DNA from 3 places in the Virgibacillus ihumii genome. Region 2 is predicted to be linked to each of the others. Evidence: riboswitches for the same ligand, from Rfam matches in the RefSeq annotation. Region 2 holds a riboswitch; each other region holds the start of a gene.

Region 1 (2,273 bases), 1.7 Mb from region 2:
ATTATTTCCAGACATTCATATCGCTATTTACATCAAATTGGCAAAAAGCAATCAGTAAAAGCAGGAATTTTGAAAACAGACTGTACCGACAGCTTGATAATCTGCAGCAAAAAGATAAGTTGACAGATGAGGATGAAGCAGCAGTTAATGAAATATTGGAAGAGATTCATGAATGGACTTCTTATTATGATTGGATTCGCCGTTTAACTGAATTTTTTGAGAGCGGAGAGATTTTTAAGCATGTACCAAGGACGGTTGAAAAGGAGTAGGCTGAAATTATGAGGGGTAATCCGAAAAAAAGCATATCAGTCGCAAAATCGCGCATATCCGGAGAAAAACCGCGCATATCACAGGCAGAAACGAGCATATCCGGGTTAAAATCGCGCATATATTTTTGAAAGCAAAGCTCTCAGCGACAAACTGTGCATATATTTATGAAAGTAGCAAAAACGCTCAGAATGATTCTGGGCGTTTTAATTGATCAAAGCCCCATAGACTCCGGCAATAATCAGTAAAGCAGCAAATCCGATCAAAATGTATAAAACAAAACGAATTCCCCGCGGCAATTGATTTACCGACGTTTCTAAAGATACGGATTTCCTTCAATCTTGTTCATATGGTCAATCGCGTCATTAAATGGCTCGTCATATGGTGGTTCTATATAATCCTCACTTGTATATGTTGCAGGTTCTTCCTGCACATAGGCATGTTCACGGGTGGTTTCGCCGGGCGGCTGTTCTTTTCCATAGGAGTTGACATTTCCGTCAAAAATATCACTTGCCGGGGTGTAGTTTGTTCCATCGGATGATTTTTTCCCCTTGAATCGATTAACAAGAGCAGTAATCGGCACAGCCAAAATCAGCAGGGTGATGACGATTTCCATCTGATAGCACGCCTTTCTGTGAACTGTCCTGTATTTATTTTATCATATTTCTGTTGCAGGAAATAGTTTCTTATGATAGTGTTGCAGTACAATATATTGTAAGTTTTTTAACTATAACAACTATATCTAGTGTTTTGAGTTAAGGTGACACACGTTGTCTGAAAAGGGAATCCGGTGAAAATCTGGAGCTGTCCCCGCAACTGTATGTGTGGACGAACGGGAAATCCACTGTATCACAAGCTTTACGGCGATGATACGGGAAGGACCCAAGTAGGCAGAAACACAAGCCAGGAGACCTGCCATAACTCGGTTAGTTTCGATTCCTCGGGGTAAGAGAAGGTGAAACGATAGAGTACATATATGTGGCTTTCTATCGTTTTTTGCCGTTCATCCAGGGCACCGGGATGAACGGTTTTTTAATGTGAAAAGGAGGATAATTGAATGATAACAAAGCAGATGAATTATACTTCACAATTAATTGAACAGGCAACAGAAGGTCTGAATGTGGATAAGAAGGCATTTCTGGAGAAGTCATCCCGAGAAAATTCGCATGAAAGCCTGATAAAATTTGCTTTGGAACAGATGGATGAAGCAGCTCCGGACTGGACTTTTACGGCAAGCAGGATCTACCTTGATCAACTATATAAAGAAGCAGCAGCCAACCGGGGGAATGATGTCGGTTACGGGGATTTTCATTATTTACTGGAAACTCTGACTGAGAAAGGAATCTACACTGACCAGTTACTGCAAATATACACGAAAGATGAGATTGAGATTTTGGCTGAACAAATCAAGCCGAAGCGGGATAATCTATTTAACTATTTGGGACTTTATACGTTGGCAACAAGGTACTTGGCACGCGACCACGATAAAAAAATATACGAGCTGCCCCAGGAACGGTGGATGGTCATCGCGATGCACCTTATGCAGAATGAGGATCCCATCCGGCGTATGGAATTTGTGACCGAAGCGTATTGGGCATTGAGCAATTTGTACATGACAGTGGCAACACCGACCCTTACGAATGCCGGTAAGACACATGGGCAGCTATCCAGCTGTTTCATTGATACAGTCGATGACAGCTTACAGTCCATTTACGACAGTAACACGGATATCGCCAAGCTTTCGAAAAATGGCGGTGGAATTGGTGTATATATGGGAAAAATCCGCAGCCGCGGCAGTTCGATTAAAGGTTTTAAAAATATGTCCAGCGGGGTCGTACCATGGATCAAGCAGTTGAATAATACGGCGGTAAATGTTGATCAGCTTGGCACACGAAAAGGTGCAATTGCCATTTACCTTGATGTGTGGCATCAGGATATTGAGGCGTTCCTTGATTTGAAGCTGAATAATGGGGATGACCGCATGCGTGCGCACGATATTTTTACAG
Region 2 (2,273 bases):
CTTTATTGCCAACGTATCGCATGAATTGCGGACTCCGATTTCCATGTTGCAGGGATATAGTGAAGCAATTGTTGATGATGTGGCAGAAAGCAGGGAAGAAAAAAGAGAACTTGCCCAGATTATTTATGAAGAGTCCCTGAGGATGGGTCGTTTAGTTAATGAATTACTGGATCTTGCCCGAATGGAAGCTGGACAAATAAGCCTTAACGTGGAACACGTTGAACTGGATCCATATGTGGAGCGGATTATCAAAAAATTTTCCGGACTGGCAAACGACAGCAAGGTTGATCTGCAGCTAATTAAAAAGCTATCCGCTCAATCCATTTATATCGATCCCGACCGGATTGAACAGGTGCTTACTAATCTGATTGATAATGCAATTAGACATACTGGAGAAGAAGGAAAGGTGATTGTGACAGTGGAAAGCAATGACAGTGAGTTTTCGGTATCTGTTGCAGATAATGGGAGTGGTATTCCTAAAGAAGATATTCCTTTCGTATTTGAACGATTTTATAAGGCGGATAAATCACGCGTCAGGAATGGAAAGAAAAAAGGAACCGGGCTTGGATTGTCCATTGCCAAAAACATTGTTGATGCGCATAACGGGACGATTACGGTTAACAGTATCGTTAATGAAGGTACCACATTTGTATTGAAACTGCCACTGAATGACTAACCGTGTGGACAGGCAATTTATTTATGATATAATAATGGTAATTGAATAGGTAATGATGATTGGTGTATTACTTAATAGGGAATTCAGTGCAAAGCTGAAACTGTCCTCGCAACTGTATATGATCGGCGAAATAAGCATAATCCACTGTATGAATTCATATGGGAAGGGCTTAGAGTAGGGTGTGATCATGAGTCAGTAGACCTGCCAGCCATCTATCGTTTCAATGCTTCGAGGATATGAGCGATTGGGACAACCGGATACATTTTATGGAATAGTTATATATTCGATTGTCTATAAAGCTGACTCGCTTGAAGGGGTCAGCTTTTTATTTTTGCGGTTGAATTGACAGTATCGGTTACCAGCGCCCAATTCTCCTCAAAATTACAGTACTGGAGGAATGGGAACATGCATAAAGGTTTCTTACGTTTGGCATCATTTTTAATTGTTATTGGGTTATTAGTTGGCTGTGGAACAAGTGAAGGGCAGTCGACGTCACAGAATAATCAGAGCGCTAAATCAACGGAAAGCAGCAACGCATCTGAACAAAAGGATGAAACAGTCACCATTATCCTTTCCAAAAATAATGGGGAAAAGCAGCTCGGGAAAAAAGAAATTGAAATTGAGGAAGGGACAACATTGATGTCGGTTATGAAAAAAAATTTTACACTGAAAACATCCCATAATGGTGGATTTATTACCGCCATTGAAGGTGTTTCACATGATAAAGGAAAAACGGCATGGATGTTTACCGTGAATGGAGAAGCAGCTAAAGTTGGTGCAAAAGAGCTCGAATTGTCCCCAGGCGATCAAATAACGTTTGATCTGCATGCATTTTGAACACGTATAAACTAACGCTTCTGGCGGTACTTGCAGCACTTGCAGTCGTTGGCAGATATGTTTTTGCTTTTCTGCCCAATGTTCAGCCTGTCACATCACTGATTATCATTTGCGGGTTGTTGCTCGGGCCGCTGGCAGCAGTACTGTTGGCAATTTTAACAACTTTTTTGTCCAATATGCTTTTGGGAATGGGAATATGGACAGTCTGGCAAGTTGTTTCATGGGGGCTCATCGGGGTATTAAGTGGATTGCTTGGAAAATATCCTAAAAAATTTCCATTTTGGGTCATCGTCGCTTTTTCCATATTCAGCGGTTTTTTATACGGCTTTGTCATTTCGCTGATGACATATTCGATTGCCGGTGAATTTTGGCCGTATTATCTGGCGGGTCTGCCTTTTTCTGTCAACCATGCGGTCGGTAACGCAATTTTTATGGTTGTGTTTTATCCGGTTATATCCCATTTATTTAAAACATATTCAAATAAGCACTTTTATTTAAAAAATACCAGCTGAAATAGGCTGGTATTTATTGTTTGATACCAGTAGTTAATACGGATAAAAATCAATTCCCGGTTGACATTCATTCAAATAACACTTTTACTTTTTCTCAATTTCCAATATAGTTAGAGCAAAGGTGTAACTTTTGATCAGTACAGACGACTGATTTATTGAACGGGGGACCCTTATGAAGGCCGTTTTTGAGGAATTATACGAAAAATACCATCAGGATTTATATCAGTTTATTTTTTATATGGTGAAAG
Region 3 (2,273 bases), 2.7 Mb from region 2:
ACCTTCACGGCTCAACACTTTTTTTCGCGGTTTGTCCACAAAATGTCCATAGGTTGTTATGATAACATCCGGGGTCTTGGCAATGATGGCTTCTTGATTTACTTTTGCCCAGCCTTCCATTTCAGATGCAGCGTTGTCCGCATGAATAATTTCCAAAAGCTTGGCCATGAATGTGTTTTTTCCAGCTGTGTAAATATCCGGGGCCGGCGAAATCTCAATAAAAGCAGTTTTGCGTTCATCTTCTTTTATCGCATTTGCTTTTTCCTTCAGTTTTGCCAGCTTGTCCTTCATACCGGTTATAACATCCTCTGCTTCCGAAACGGCACCGGTTGCTTTACCAATTAAATTGATGTTATCATAAACGCCCTGAAAATCCGTCGCCGCGCCGGTGAGCAGTACTGGAATACCGGCATTCCGCAGTTGATCGAGAACTTTTTGATTATTCGACGGATCCGCGAGCACAAGGTCTGGTTTAAGGGCAATGATTTTTTCGATGTTTAATTCCAGCCCTCCAACTTTTTCAATATCCTGTACTTCTTTTGGATAGTTATCATGTTTGGAAACACCGACAATCTTATTTCCCAGACCAAGTTCAAACGCAATTTCCGTGTTGCTTGGCAGGACAGAAACAATACGTTCCGGTTTCTGTTCTATCGTCTGTTTTTCACCAGTCCCATCTGTTATCGTAACCGGAAAACTTGCCTCTTCTGTATCTTCCGTTTGTTCCGTATTGTTATCATTGCTATTAGCAGTTTGCTCCGTATCATCGGTTGTACTTCCGCAACCAACAAGCAGACCAAGCGTCAGAATTGTTAGAAGCAACAACAAATAAACCTTTTTCATTTCCTTGCCTCCTGGGTTTTTGAAAATCATTTCACACTATTTTCTATTCCATTAAAAAACACCCTCCTACAAAGGTGTTCACATGGGTTATTCACAAAACAAGACTATTCTTAGCCTGCGATCATACACCTCCCCATCCTCGTAGGTTTTCTGGCGTATCAGAACGAGGCAGGTCTCCTGGCTTATGCTTATTGTTTTCTGCTCCTTCCCATGCATCCGCATGCACAGTGGATTGTACAGATAAACAAGCATTCACAGTGGCGGGACCGCGGTGGCGGTTAAACAAACTTCCCTTTTAAGTCTTAGAAATGAAAAACGGATAAAAATTCTGAACATGCAAAGTCATATGACTCCCCGGATCCAGTCTCTTTAAGACACCTCATTCTGGTACTTATTCAATTTTTCATCTCTAGTATAAACTATCGGTCGCAATTGGGAAAGAGTATTACCGGCAAATTATCTGAATGTGTGACAAATACCGCATCTTTCTATTACAAGATTCTTCATTTGAAGACCAGACATTAATACGCCCGGTCAGAATAAAAAGGAGGCTCCAATAGATTACCTCCTTCCTTCTAACTCTTGATGATTTTATACCTGAACAGCAACCTTCAATTTTTCAAGTTCCTCCCCTAAATACTTGGCAACTTCAAGCATTCCATACTGTCCACTTTTTGCCTCCGCTTCACTGTTGTAATTGGTGTTCGTATTAATATCATAGGTGAAAATAGTACCATCCTGATCCTCGATAAATTCGATGCCGGCAATTTTAATATCATTTGCTGCCAGGACACGTTCATATTTTTCAATAATCGGATGATCGAATCCTTCCCTGACCTGGAATTTAGAGGGCTTAGAACTTTCGTCACCTGCCGGGCAAGACATGTCATCAAGGCTGCATGCATCAGCAGGGCATAGTTCAAATCCTTCTGATGTGTCGACCCGCACTGCATAAAGAAACTTACCACCGATAAACTCGCAACGTGTAATAAATGACTGGGGTGACTCGATATATTCCTGAAGCAATGTAATACCGTCGACTGGTTCCTCAAAACTATCTCCCTCAATGTAGCTTTTTAATGCCTCTATTGAGTTAAACAGCTGTACTCCCAATCCTTTGCCGGCGCGATTATGTTTGGTAATAAATTTCTTCCCATCAAATTTTTCCGCCGCCTGAAGAATCTCGGCTTTGCCGATCGCAGCAATTGTCTTGGGTGTCTTGATGCCGTACTTTTCAAGCTCAAGATACTGCAACACCTTACTCACTTCCAGCTGAAGCACACGGCTGCCATTAATCACTACTCTTCCATGCTGTTCCAGCCATGCAAGCACCGCACTGGTTAACTCCGGAGCAAACTGGTTACCCCGCGTATGGGATGAAGCACTCATCCGGCTGTAAAATATCCCCTCAGGCGGCTCGGAAGTAAGGT

Evidence for each region. Region 2 has a riboswitch for cobalamin ahead of HUX68_RS04060 (DUF4430 domain-containing protein). Riboswitches for the same ligand answer to the same signal wherever they lie in the genome.
Region 1: another riboswitch for cobalamin. It lies ahead of HUX68_RS12040 (ribonucleoside-diphosphate reductase subunit alpha); the one in region 2 lies ahead of HUX68_RS04060 (DUF4430 domain-containing protein).
Region 3: another riboswitch for cobalamin. It lies ahead of HUX68_RS17555 (ABC transporter substrate-binding protein); the one in region 2 lies ahead of HUX68_RS04060 (DUF4430 domain-containing protein).

Annotation. Positions count from the first base shown of each region.
Region 1 is NZ_CACVAN010000001.1:2,500,313-2,502,585, reverse strand. Features, by position in the region: gene HUX68_RS12050 (GbsR/MarR family transcriptional regulator) at 1-269, shown strand, start outside; gene HUX68_RS12045 (hypothetical protein) at 584-883, opposite strand; cobalamin riboswitch at 1,009-1,201, shown strand; gene HUX68_RS12040 (ribonucleoside-diphosphate reductase subunit alpha) at 1,325-2,273, shown strand, end outside.
Region 2 is NZ_CACVAN010000001.1:819,657-821,929, reverse strand. Features, by position in the region: gene HUX68_RS04065 (ATP-binding protein) at 1-676, shown strand, start outside; cobalamin riboswitch at 720-899, shown strand; gene HUX68_RS04060 (DUF4430 domain-containing protein) at 1,082-1,513, shown strand; gene HUX68_RS04055 (ECF transporter S component) at 1,510-2,025, shown strand; gene sigX (RNA polymerase sigma factor SigX) at 2,198-2,273, shown strand, end outside.
Region 3 is NZ_CACVAN010000001.1:3,555,980-3,558,252, reverse strand. Features, by position in the region: gene HUX68_RS17555 (ABC transporter substrate-binding protein) at 1-843, opposite strand, end outside; cobalamin riboswitch at 993-1,173, opposite strand; gene HUX68_RS17550 (ATP-grasp domain-containing protein) at 1,435-2,273, opposite strand, start outside.